DNA from 2 places in the Corynebacterium hiratae genome. Region 1 is predicted to be linked to the other one. Evidence: riboswitches for the same ligand, from Rfam matches in the RefSeq annotation. Region 1 holds a riboswitch; the other holds the start of a gene.
What was found. A riboswitch is a leader RNA that binds a small molecule or an ion and turns the genes downstream of it on or off. The one in region 1 is predicted to bind thiamine pyrophosphate.
Positions count from the first base shown of each region.

Region 1 (6,641 bases):
CCTGGTGAGTTGCCGGAGAACACCAAGTTTGAGTTCAAGGATCCGGTTGATACTAAGACTGAGGGTGAGAAGGATGCCATTGTTGTGGTGACTTACCCGGATGGTTCGACTGATGAGGTTCCGGTGAAGATCACCGTCAAGGACGATTCCACTGTTGTTCCTCCAGAGGACGATGACCAGAAGGATACTGATGGTGATGGTCTGACCGACAAGGAAGAAGAGGAGCTCGGCACCGATCCGAATAAGGCTGATACCGATGGTGACGGTATCAATGACGGTGACGAGGTCACCGGCGACGGTAACAAGTTCGACGGTAAGCCAACCGATCCGAAGAACCCCGATACCGATGGTGACGGCGTCAACGATGGTGATGAAGTCAACCGGACTGACGAGGATGGCAACCCGGCTCCGACGGACCCGAATAACCCTGACACCGATGGTGATGGCATTAACGATGGGGACGAGAAGAAGGACGGTACGGATCCGACTTCCAAGGATTCCGATGGCGATGGCCTGACGGATGATAAGGAGAAGGAGCTTGGCACCGACCCGAATAACCCTGATACCGATGATGACGGTATCAACGACGGTGACGAGGTCACCGGCGACGGTAACAAGTTCGACGGTAAGCCAACCGATCCGAAGAACCCCGACACTGATGGTGATGGAGTCAACGATGGTTCCGAGGTGAATAACAAGGACAAGGATGGCGAGCCTGCGCCGACTGATCCGAATGACCCGAACTCCAAGCCGGGTGACAATGACCAGAAGGATACTGATGGTGATGGTCTGACTGACGAGCAGGAGAAGGAGCTTGGCACCGATCCGAACAAGGCTGACACTGATGGTGACGGTATCAACGACGGTGATGAGGTAGACGGCTCCAAGAACCCGTTCGATAAGGATGGCAACAAGGTTAAGCCGGGTGAAAAGGGCGCTCCTACTGACCCGACTAACCCTGATACCGATGGTGATGGCGTCAACGATGGTGATGAAGTCAACCGGACAGACAAGGATGGCAACCCGGCTCCGACGGACCCGAATAACCCTGACACCGATGGTGATGGCATCAACGATGGGGACGAGAAGAAGGACGGTACGGATCCGACTTCCAAGGATTCCGATGGCGATGGCCTGACGGATGATAAGGAGAAGGAGCTTGGCACCGACCCGAATAAGGCTGACACTGATGGTGACGGTATCAACGACGGTGATGAGGTAGACGGCTCCAAGAACCCGTTCGATAAGGATGGCAACAAGGTTAAGCCGGGTGAGAAGGGTGCTCCGACTGACCCGACCAAGCCGGATACCGATGGTGACGGCACCAATGATGGTGATGAGGTCACTGGCTCCAAGAACAACGGTAAGCCGACCGATCCGAATGACCCGAACTCCAAGCCAAACAAGCCGTCTAAGCCGATCGTTCCTGGTCCGTCCTGGCCGATTGATCCGAACAAGCCGGGTGAGGATGGCAAGGGCAAGGACTCCGATAATGATGGTCTGACTGACGATCAGGAGAAGGAGCTTGGCACCGATCCGAACAATGCTGACACCGATGGTGATGGCATCAAGGATGGTGACGAGGTTACTGGTTCCAAGAACCCGTTCGATAAGGACGGCAACAAGGTTAAGCCGGGTGAGAAGGGTGCTCCGACGGATCCGACTAAGGCTGATACCGATGGTGACGGCACCAATGATGGTGATGAGGTCACTGGTTCCAAGAACGACGGTAAGCCGACCGATCCGAATGACCCGAACTCCAAGCCGGGCAAGGTGGATAAGCCAGGTACGCCGGATGGTTCCGCCGATTGGGCTGGTTCTTCCAACCTGTCTGAGCGTTGCATCAACACCGGCCTTGGTATCGGTATCCCGCTGCTGTTCCTGATTCCGGTTGGTCTGGCTTCCCAGATGAACATTCCGGGTCTCTCGGAGTTTGTGGCTCCGATTAACAAGCAGATTCAGGATCTGAATACCCGTCTGCAGCAGCAGGCTGGTCTGTTCAACGGCCCGTTGGCTGACCAGGTCAATGGCATCAATGCTCAGCTGAAGCGCTTCGGTGCTGATTACCAGCAGGCTGCTGGTGCTGTGGCTCTGATTGCTGCTGGTGCTTTGGCTATCGGCCTGTTGGCTGATGCTTGTGCACCGGGTGCTGGCGAGGGTTCCTCCAACTAAGAGAACCGTAGGATGTGTCTCCTTTAACAACACCGCTAAGGGAGGAGCGTTAACCTCCCACCCAACCTGAGAGTTGATGGAGTAGGGCATTGCTGCCGGGGCATAAGACTCCGGTAGCAACCCCTAGTTCTCAACTTGCTTGTATTTGTTTGATACTTTTGTTTATTTGATATTTCCGAAATACATTTAGTTATTTCATTAAGTCTTGGGTCTCCACCGAAGCTTTTCCTTTCCTTAAGCTGCGTGTGTGGAGGCTCATGGCCACTGGCATCTTTGCCGGTGTGCAAGTACCCCGTTGCGTAGGTCAGAGGACGCGGCGGGGTACATCTTTATGTTTTGACGTGACTCGGCGTCGTGTTCCGTTGAAGTCTCCTTAGTCTTCGTCTGTCTCGGCTGTCATTGTCCTGCTGGGTATGTGTTCTAATGCGCGTGCCACTGCTTGAGGCGTTCAAACAGGATACGGTCGGAATCCACCTTGGCCAAGCGGTTGGCTGTGATTGTGCCGCCCATCATTGTTTCCCAGGACGGGCCGATGAGTTCGTCGATGTTCTCGTGGAAAAGGTGGCCGGCGTCTTTGTAGATGTGGGGCTCAAGGTTCTGGTTTTGTGCGGCCAGAGCTTCCGCGGCTACGTCGCCTTGCCACATGGCGTCCTCGGTGCCGGCGAACAGAAGGCCGTTGCCTTGGAAGTTGCTCAGGTCGATGACGGACTCGGGGCTAGCTGCAGCAGCGTCGGCCTCATAGCCGGCGCGGTAGGACACGGGCAGACCAAGCGCGAAGCGGAGCATAACTTTGCCCATTTCTGTTCCTTGTAATTTCGCAAAAGGAACGGGCTCACCGTGCCAGGAGAAACTACTCGTGGAGCCGCTGCCGCGCTGGTAAGTGAGGCTGCCGTAAGTGTGGTGCGCAGGCGTGTAGAGAACGATGTTGTCGATCTGCGGGTAGCGGGCGGCGAGATTGGCAGTAAGCTCCGGCCTTTGGACGTACCGATAACAGTCAGCGGTGCGCTGCCGTTGCCGTACTCCTCAGCGTAGGCGAGGACCTCGTCAAAGAACTCGAGTGGGACCCCGTCGATGAATTCCTTTTGCCCGGGCTTGCCAAAGAAGTACAAGGCGAGCACATCGTACCCGGCGTCACGTAGCATTCGTGCCTGTTCCACGTTGGCACCGCCGTCCGAGCCGCCGAATACGATGACGGTGCCTGGATGTGTCTGTATGGATTGTTGTTCCTGTCCGGTGGCTAGCGGCGTGAGGTGGAAGCCCTTCATGTAGCGGCCGTCAATTCTTGAAACGCCCTCTTCTTTGAGGATGCGATCATCGCCACCTGCTGGTGGTTTGGGGGCAGCAAAACGCTTGGAATTGATAGAGCGGATTGCCCAGACACCGGCGGCGGGGGCAGCGATGCACACAAGAGGTATGCCGATTGCTTTGGAGATGACTTTGATTGCGGGCATAGAGGGGCGAGCTCCTTTGTGATTGGCTGTCACTCCAGTTTACTGATGCTTTTGGCTGGTGAAGTGTTGCGAGATGGCTTGATGGAGTGCTGGTGGCATGGGGGAGTAGTGAGGCTGCAGTGTGCTCTTAATGGTCCGGCTTGCTAAGCTGTCAGTGCTTTTGAGCGTGCTGAGCCGGTTCTTATTAGTGCTGGCGGCTGTACATAAAACAACAAATTAAACATCGTCACGGGTGCTTCCTCGTTCACACTGTGTTCTGCCTTTGAGGCTGCGTATGGGTGTCTCCGGAGGAGGCTGAGATGCCGCAGCGCAGCGGCGAACCGTCGAACCTGATCCGGATAATGCCGGCGAAAGGGAGGAATCATGAACTCTGTATCTCATGGTGGATCTGTTAATGGCGCAACTGCGAATGGCGCTGCTGCGCCGCGCAGTTTGAATTGGCGCGTCGTCGACATCGTGGTGGCCTCCGTGCTGGGTGTGGCGTGTGGAATCGTGTTCCTAGCGTGGAACACGGTGGGCTATGCCTGGTTCCAGGCCATGGATGCGCTCACGCCAGGCCTGGGTGGCATTGCCACCGGCATTTGGCTTCTTGGTGGTGTCGTTGGCGGTTTGATTATCCGTAAGCCGGGTGCCGCACTCTACGTGGAGCTGCTGGCGGCCATCGTGTCGGCGGTGCTGGGCTCCCAGTGGGGTATTAGTACGTTGTACTCCGGCATCGCGCAGGGCATTGGTGTGGAGATTGTGCTGGCCATCTTCCTCTACCGTCGCTTTAGCCTGGGCATTGCGATGCTCGGCGGCATGGCAGCTGGCTGGGGCGCGTTTGTGCTGGAGCTGTTTACCTCCGGAAACCTGGGCAAGACCCTGCAGTTCAACATCATCTACCTCGTCACGCTGAGCATCTCCGGCGCCATTCTGGCAGGAGCCGTGGGCTACATCGTGGTCAATGCGCTGGCGAAGACCGGTGCGCTGGACCGTTTTGCGGTCGGCCGCGAACAGCACAGTGCTTAAGCAAACGTTGCTTGTTGTGCGTTGCTTGCTGTGGATGCTTGTTGATTGTTGATGCTGAGCATTGACTGGTAGCTGAAGTAATGGCTGTTGCAAGGTGGCTGGTGGCTGATTCTGATGGCTGATGTGGGTTCGGTAGAAGATATGTCCGCGGGCGCGACGAAGCTTGTCGCACGCGGCTATGGCTGGACGCATGCGGGCAGGCGTGCGCCGGCGCTGGCGGATATTGACTTGGTTATATCACCGGGGGAGAAGGTCCTGCTGTGCGGAGATTCCGGGTCCGGGAAGTCCACGCTGCTGGCAGCTATCGCGGGCGTGTTGGGCGGCGATGACGAGGGCACCCGGGTGGGGGAAATCCTGCTGGAGGATGCCTCTGGTCACATCGAGCCGCCCGGCCGGACGATTCCGGTGGGCTTGGTGCTGCAGGACCCAGACTCCCAGGTGATTGCCGCGCGCGTGGGCGATGACGTTGCCTTTGGTTGTGAGAATTTGGCCTATCCGCGCTCTGAGATTTGGCAGCGGGTGTCGGCGGCGCTATCGATGGTGGGGCCCGCGGTGGACCTGTCTTTTCCCACGGAGCGTCTGTCCGGCGGGCAGAAGCAACGCTTGGCTTTGGCGGGTGTGATTGCCATGGGCGCGGGCATGGTGTTGCTCGATGAGCCGACGGCGAACCTCGACCCGGAGGGCGCGCGCGAGGTTATTGAGGCCGTGTCCACCATGGTGGAGCGCACCGGGGCCACCCTTATCGTGGTGGAACACCAGCACGCGGCGTGGAGGGGTGTGCTTGACCGTGCGATTGAGCTGAAGGATGGGCGCATCGTCGCCGACGGTCCCGTGGAGGCTGTTGTTGCTTCGCGCTCTATCAGCGGTTTGCCGCGGGCGCGGGATGCTGGCGGGACGTCGCCAAGCAGCACTGGAAGAGCACCCGAATCGGCGGCGCTGTGGAGCACGGACCTGGTCACCCGTTTCGGGCCGCCGCGCAGCTACGCGCTGCCCCGGGGGATGTCCACGGTGATTACCGGGCCGAATGGTGCGGGCAAGACCACGTGGCTGATGACGGTGGCGGGGTTGCTTCCAGCAGTGGCCGGGGAGATTGGTGTGGCAGAGTACGTGCGGCGGGGGCTGAAAGGCTCGCCGTTGACGTGGAAGTCCCGGGAATTGGCGGACCGCATTGGCTTCGTCTTCCAGAACCCCGAGCACCAATTCGTCGCCCGTACGGTGGCAGAGGAGCTGCGCGTGGCACCCCGTGTCATGCACCGCGAGGTGCCGGAGGGGCGCATCGCGGAGCTCGTGGAGGCACTACGCCTGGGGCATTTGCTCAACGCCAATCCGTTTACGCTCTCCGGTGGGGAGAAGCGCCGGTTGTCGGTGGCCACTGCGTTGGTCACGGCGCCGGAGGTGCTGCTTCTCGACGAACCCACCTTCGGCCAAGACCCCCACACCTTCACCGAGTTGGTGTGGTTGCTGCGGCGCATGGCGGATGAGGGGACGACGATTGCCTCGGTGACCCACGATCCGCTGTTCATTTCCGCGTTGGGTGACCACCGAGTGGAGGTGAGCCGTGGCTGATATAACTACAACTACGTCGTCGGCGAACGCGGACGACGCTGGTCGCGCCGATCGTGCTGGCCGTGCAGGTTTACTGCACGGCGTGAACCCGCTGACCCGGATATTCCTGATGTTCGTGTGGGTGAGCCCGCTGTTACTCTCCGTGGATTGGGTCTCCGCGGCAGTGTCCTTGGCCATGACTTTAGTTTTTGCGCCCCTGTGCGGGGTGTCGTGGCCGCGCCTGTTTAAAGCTGGCTGGTTCCTTTTTCTTATCGCTCCGTTGTCCGGCATTTCGATGCTGCTTTACGGCGCACCGGGCGGGCGGGAGTACTTCAGCTGGTGGTTGATCACGGTTACGGACAACTCGATGGAGCTGGCCATCGCCATTACTATGCGCGTGCTGGCGGTGGCGCTGCCGATGGTGGTGCTGGCGCGGGATATTGACCCGACGGAGTTGGGCGACGC
Region 1 is NZ_VIOG01000007.1:127,116-133,756, reverse strand. It holds partial or broken gene FME68_RS13250 (Rib/alpha-like domain-containing protein) at 1-2,172, shown strand, start outside; gene FME68_RS07970 (alpha/beta hydrolase family protein) at 2,593-2,970, opposite strand; TPP riboswitch at 3,888-3,999, shown strand; gene FME68_RS07965 (ECF transporter S component) at 3,987-4,631, shown strand; gene FME68_RS07960 (ABC transporter ATP-binding protein) at 4,746-6,197, shown strand; gene FME68_RS07955 (energy-coupling factor transporter transmembrane component T family protein) at 6,307-6,641, shown strand, end outside.

Region 2 (6,641 bases), on a different contig from region 1:
AAGCGAGCCTTACTCATCGCGTCATCCCAGGCGCGCGCACCTGGGTGGCCCTTGGCCACGTCGGCCGCATGGGCCGCAAGCTTATAGGTGATGACGCCGGTCTTGACGTCATCGCGGTTGGGCAGCCCCAAGTGCTCCTTCGGGGTGACGTAGCACAGCATGGCCGTACCACCCATGGCGATGTGCGCCGCGCCAATGGCGGAGGTGATGTGGTCATAGCCCGGGGCGATATCCGTAACCAGCGGGCCCAGCGTGTAGAAGGGAGCGTCCGAAGCCCAGTCCTGCTCGAGCTCGTTGTTTTCCTGAATCATGTTGAGCGGCACGTGCCCCGGGCCTTCCACCATGACCTGGACGTCGTACTCCCAGGCGCGCCGGGTGAGCTCACCGATGGTCTTGAGCTCAGCGAACTGGGCGGTGTCGTTGGCATCCGCTAGGGAGCCGGGGCGCAAGCCATCGCCGAGCGAGAAAGCGACGTCGTAGCGCGCAAAAATCTCACAGAGTTCGTCGAAGTTTTCATAGAGGAAGGACTCCTTATGGTGCGCCAGGCACCAGCCCGCCATGATGGAGCCGCCGCGGGACACAATGCCGGTAACACGGTTCGTGGTCAACGGCACATAGGGCAGCAGCACGCCGGCGTGCACGGTCATGTAATCCACGCCCTGCTCGCACTGTTCGATGACGGTATCGCGGAAAATCTCCCACGTCAGGTCCTCTGCGACGCCATTAACCTTCTCCAGCGCCTGGTAGATGGGCACGGTGCCGATGGGGACCGGTGAGTTGCGCAGGATCCACTCGCGCGTGGTGTGGATGTCATCACCGGTGGAGAGGTCCATCACGGTATCCGCGCCCCAGCGGGTGGCCCAGCGCAGCTTCGACACCTCTTCCTCAATAGAGGAGGTCACCGCGGAGTTGCCGATATTGGCGTTGATCTTGGTCAGGAACTTGCGGCCGATAATCATCGGCTCCGACTCGGGGTGGTTGACGTTGTTAGGCAGGATGGCGCGGCCACGGGCGATTTCGGAACGCACGAACTCTGGGTCGCAGTGCTCGCGCAGAGCCACGAACTCCATCTCCTTGGTGATGATCCCCTGGCGTGCGTAGTGCATCTGGGTAACGCGCTTGCCTTCCTTCGCACGCAGCGGCTGGCGACGCTCCCCCTTCCACTCCAAGGAAGCCGCACCGCGGCGCTCGGCCGAGCGGCCATCGTCAGCAAGGTTGCGTGCGCGGCCCTCATACTCTTCAACGTCTCCGCGCTCCGCAATCCACTCGGCGCGTAGGGCCGGCAGGCCTACTTCAGGCTCACACTCCGGGCCGCGCGTGCGGTAGATGCGGAAGGGTTCGTTGGGCCCTGTGGGGGAATCATCCAGCTGGATCTCGGTCTCGGGCACCTCCAGACCTTTCTCCCGGATGGGGGAGTAGGAGTGCTTGGGGTGGATCTCGCCGGAGTCGGTGGACTGGATGGGGTTATGGGTAGCCGTCATGGCTGCTCCTCTCTTCCTTCGCTGGTGCTAACCAGACAGGTTCGAACGGTGCAGGCGCGGTATCAGCGCCACTCTCAGCCCACTTCCCGTGGGCACCCGTGGGGTATCAGTGCGTCACCCACCTTAGAGCCCCCGGTGGGCAGGTGTCAGGCGTTTGGGGCAATTTGTTCTGCGGGGGTGGGGTGTGGAAAGATAGCGATGTTCTGTGTAATAGGCACGAACCGGTCAGCCGCCTCGCGGTGGCGCCAGGGTCCTCTGTCTTAAACTGAAAAGGAAAACACCAATGGCAAACCTCATTGATAAGGTTGATGCAGCTTCGCTGCGCGACGATATCCCGTCCTTCCGCCCGGGCGATACCCTTGACGTCAACGTCAAGGTCATCGAGGGCAGCACCGAGCGTACCCAGCTCTTCAAGGGTGTCTGCATCCGCCGTCAGGGCGACGGCATCCGCGAGACCTTCACCGTGCGTAAGGTTTCCTTCGGCATCGGCGTTGAGCGTACCTTCCCGGTTCACTCCCCGAACATTGCCTCCATCGAGGTAGTCCGCCGCGGCCGTGTCCGCCGCGCCAAGCTGTACTACCTGCGCGACCTGCGTGGCAAGAAGGCCCGCATCAAGGAGCGCCGCTAATTTACAGCGCGTCACAGCCCTTCGCCTTATCCTCATCGCGAGGAAAGGTGAAGGGCTTTCTTTTTGGCTTCATCCTTCTAGCGCGCGCCGCGCGGGGCCCACAAGGCCCGTGAGGATAAGACACATTGCTAGGATTTAGTCCGTGGAAAAAGAAAACGACTTTACTGAAGGTTCCCAGGGCGCTGGGGGAGAGGCGTCGGAAAGCGCGGCATCCCCAACTGAGGACAAGAAGCAGATGCCTTGGTTGCTGGAGACTGTCATCGTGGTGGTCTGTGTGCTCGCGGTCGTTGGAGTTTTCCAGAACTTCGTGGGCCGGCAGTATGTCATCCCGTCCGGCTCCATGGAGCCGACACTGCACGGCTGCGAAGGGTGTAACAACGACCGTATCTTCACCGAGAAGGTTTCTTATTACGGCGACAAGAGCCCGGAGCCTGGTGATGTCGTGGTCTTTAAGGGGACCCCGGACTGGGACAGCAATTGGGTGTCGCCACGCTCCGATAACCCGGTGATCCACCGTATCCAGGATGCCCTGAGCTACGTGTCGCTCACCCCGCCCGACGAGAACACCTTGGTAAAGCGCGTCATTGCCACCGGTGGCCAGACGGTGTCCTGCCAGGAGGGGGATCCGGCAGTCATGGTGGATGGCAAGCCTATTGAGCAGGATTATGTGCAGGATCCGCCAACCTATCGCGTTGATGAGACCACCGGTTCCTACGCCTGCGGCGGCGCGTATTTTGGCCCCGTGACCGTGCCTGAGGGCAATATCTGGGTAATGGGAGATAACCGCACGGCCTCCGCGGACTCGCGTTATCACATGCAGGATGAGTACCAAGGAACTATCCCGCTGGAAAACGTTCGCGGCAAGGTGATGTTCATCTTCTTCCCCTTCAACCGCATCGGTGGAGTCGATGACCCGGACATCCAGTCCTAGAGTTCGCGATGTCCTGTGGGCGCTGGCAGTTACCTTCGTGGCGCTGGCGCTGATTCAGGCCTTCGTGGGCAGGATGTACCTCATCCCGTCCTCCTCCATGGAACCCACACTGCATGGCTGCCCGGGATGTACGAATGACCGCATCGCCGTGCAGAAGGTGAGCTATTACTTCAACGACCCGCGTCCTGGGGAGGTCGTGGTCTTTTCCGGGCCAGACTCGTGGAACACGTCTTTTGAGGTAAAGCGTTCCCGCAACGTGCTCCTGCGCGGCATACAAAACCTTGGTGCCGCCGTGGGGCTCGTTCCCAACGGCGACAACATCTTGGTCAAGCGAGTCATCGCCACCGGCGGGCAGACCGTGTCATGCCAGGAGGGGGATCCAGCCGTGATGGTGGATGGCAAGCCCACCAACCAGGACTTCGTTCTGAATCCGCCGGAGATACCTGTTGATGAACGCGTGGGCTCGCAGGCCTGCGGTGGCGCCTACTTTGGTCCCGTCACGGTCCCGGAGGGTCACCTGTGGGTCATGGGAGACAATCGTACAAACTCGCTGGATTCGCGCGCTCACCTCGGAGACATACTGCAGGGCACCGTACCCGTGGAGAACGTTCGCGGGAAGGTCGCCGCCGTGGTGATGCCGTTCAGCCGCGCCCAGACTATCGATGCTCAACCGGTGTAAACGCTATGCGCCGTCTCAAACAGAAGAGAACCTATGAGGTTGCGCTCTCCAAGGCGGGGCTGGGGCCTGTCGCGGGGGTGGATGAAGCCGGGCGTGGGGCCTGCTGCGGGCCGGTGACGATTGCCGCGTGCATTTTGCCCGATCGCATCATTCCCGGTTTGGAGCGGCTCGATGACTCGAAGAAGCTCACGCCGGCGGCCAGGGAGAAGCTGGAGCCGCTGATCAAACGTCGCGCGCTGGCGTGGTCGGTGGTGCACGTGGGAGCAAAGGACATCGATGCCTTTGGCATCCAGCACGCCAACCTGTCGGGGATGCGCCGCGCGGTGGCACAGCTTAAGGTCCGACCGGGCTATGTGCTGAGCGACGCCCTCTTTGTCCCCGGCCTGCCTACCCCGCAACTGCCGATCATCGGCGGCGATACTGCCGCACGCTGCATCGCTGCGGCAAGCGTTGTGGCCAAGGTGTCTCGTGATCGCTTGATGGATGAGCTCGCGCAGCGCTACCCGGGCTATGCCTTGGAATCGCATAAGGGGTATGGCACCGCCGCACACCAAGAGGCCATCGTGCAGTTGGGAGCGACGCCGGAGCACCGCATGAGTTATCGCAACGTTGCTGGGGCTCATGCGCAATTCCTCGCGCGCGCCTGAAGCCTGAGGCGGGGTGCGGGAACTAAGCTGGTGCTCAATCTGTGACACCGTGATCCCGGTTGATTGTGAGCGAAGGAGAAGCACACCGTGAGCGCTGAGGAACTCGATAACTACGAGGCTGAAGTCGAGCTGTCGCTGTACCGCGAATACCGCGATGTAGTCAGCCAATTCTCCTATGTGGTGGAAACCGAACGCAGGTTTTACCTGGCCAATGCGGTCGAGCTCATTCCGCATACGTCTGGACCGGACGTCTATTACGAGGTCCGCATGTCCGATGCATGGGTATGGGATATGTACCGCTCGGCGCGCTTTGTGCGCTACGTCCGTGTGATCACTTACAAGGACGTCAACATTGAAGAGCTGGACAAGCCGGACTTTGTCCTCCCAGAGTAAAGCTCATGTGCGGGGTGCGGGTGCCAATAAAGTGGTGAGCCCGGACTAGTTATCCACAGATTTGGTGTGGCGAGACTCGAAGCTCTCGCCAGAGGGATGCCGAGTGAGGTGTTCTGGAAGTGCCGTAAGGGGGTGTGCGGCACAGGAATTGTCTTGTGTCGTGCTTGCGGCGTGTTGTCTACACGTTCAATTCCAAGGAGCACCATAATGACAAAAAATCTAGCGACTTCCGTGCATTCACCGAGCGTGGGGCAGACCATCCGCCCTGCGGATGCACTGGGGAAAGCGGGGGAGAAGTTCGCCGCTGACTTTTACCGAGCGCGCGGGGCTCAGGTGATAGCCGCGAACGTCCACTACCGCGTGGGCGAACTCGACCTCGTTGTGCGCGAGCCTGATGGAACCATCGTCTTCTGTGAAGTTAAAACCCGGGCAACCCGCAACTTTGGCGTGGCTGAAGCGGTAACACCGCGCAAGCTAAAGCGCCTTCGCAAGGCTGCCGCGCAGTGGCTGAGCGCAAGGCGGAGTACTACCCAGCCCTTAAGCAAGGTTCGCTTTGATGTACTCGGGCTCGTGTCCACAGGGGCTGAGAAGGGGGAAACCTTCGACGTGGAGTATTTCCAGGGAGTTGACCATGGCTCTCGGTAGGTGCGACACGATTGCGCTAGATGGCGTGCTGGCCAGGGTGGTCACCGTGGAAGCCAACGTGGGTCCCGGGCTTCCCGGTGTCCATGTGGTGGGACTGGGTGATGCCGCGATTTCGGAGTCGCGGGATCGCATCCGGACCGCGGTGAGCAACTCGCACCTACCGTGGCCGAAAACAAAGGTCGTGGTGTCCATGTCACCAGCATCGTTGCCCAAGGCCGGCGCACATTTCGATCTCCCCATGGCGCTGGCTATCTTAGCGGCAGGTCAGAGCGAGAAAAGTCGGCTCAGCGGGGCGCTCGTGCTCGGCGAGTTGGGACTGGACGGGCAGGTTCGCCCGGTCTCCGGCATCATCCCGGCGATTCTGGCGGCGCGCTCGCAAGGCTATGACACGCTGATCATTCCGGTTGGTAATGCGGCGGAAGCAGCATTGGTTCCCGGCATGCGAGTGCTGGTTGCCGAAACCCTCTGGGATGCTTTCGCTTGGGTATGCGGGAGTGATTGCCTGCCGGACGCGCAGCTGATCACGCACGCTGCGGCGCCCGCGCGCGAACAAGTTGCAGACTTCAGCGAGGTAGCCGGACAGCGGGAAGCCAAGTGGGCAGCAGAGGTTGCCGCGGCTGGCGGCCATCACGTGATGATGGTGGGGCCACCCGGTTCCGGCAAATCGATGATTGCTTCGCGTTTGCCGGGCATCCTTCCGCGCTTGACCACGGAAGAAGCGGTGGAGGCTACCGCGATCCACTCGGTGGCGGGAGCCGTTGGCACGGCGATTTCCCGGGCGCCCTTCATCGCGCCGCACGCTTCGGTCACGAGGGCCGCGCTGATCGGCGGTGGATCGGGGCGCCCGCGGCCAGGTGCGGTGAGTTTGGCACACCATGGCGTGCTTTTTCTCGACGAGGTCAGCGAGGTTCCGGCGCAAGTACTGGATAGCTTGCGCGCACCGCTGGAAGAAGGACAGGTGCGCCTGACTCGGGCTAGCCGCGAGGTAATCTTTCCCGCCCGCTTTCAACTGGTGTTGGCTGCGAACCCGTGCCGCTGTGGCGCTGAGGAACCGTCACGCTGCGAATGCCGGGCAGCAGACAGGATGAACTACCTATCCAACCTTTCGGGCCCATTGCGCGACCGCCTCGACATCATTGTGTCTTTGTCGGGGCAATCCGCGGTACTGCACCCAGAAGGGGAGGAAACCTCCGCAGACATTGCTCAACGCGTGGCCGCCGCCAGGGAACGAATGAAG
Region 2 is NZ_VIOG01000003.1:219,662-226,302, forward strand. It holds gene thiC (phosphomethylpyrimidine synthase ThiC) at 1-1,481, opposite strand, end outside; TPP riboswitch at 1,477-1,591, opposite strand; gene rplS (50S ribosomal protein L19) at 1,765-2,109, shown strand; gene lepB (signal peptidase I) at 2,345-3,040, shown strand; gene lepB (signal peptidase I) at 3,018-3,719, shown strand; gene FME68_RS03980 (ribonuclease HII) at 3,725-4,366, shown strand; gene FME68_RS03985 (DUF2469 domain-containing protein) at 4,454-4,759, shown strand; gene FME68_RS03990 (YraN family protein) at 4,967-5,404, shown strand; gene FME68_RS03995 (YifB family Mg chelatase-like AAA ATPase) at 5,391-6,641, shown strand, end outside.
Region 2: it holds a riboswitch for thiamine pyrophosphate, as region 1 does, so the genes downstream of both, thiC (phosphomethylpyrimidine synthase ThiC) here and FME68_RS07965 (ECF transporter S component) in region 1, are expected to answer to the same signal.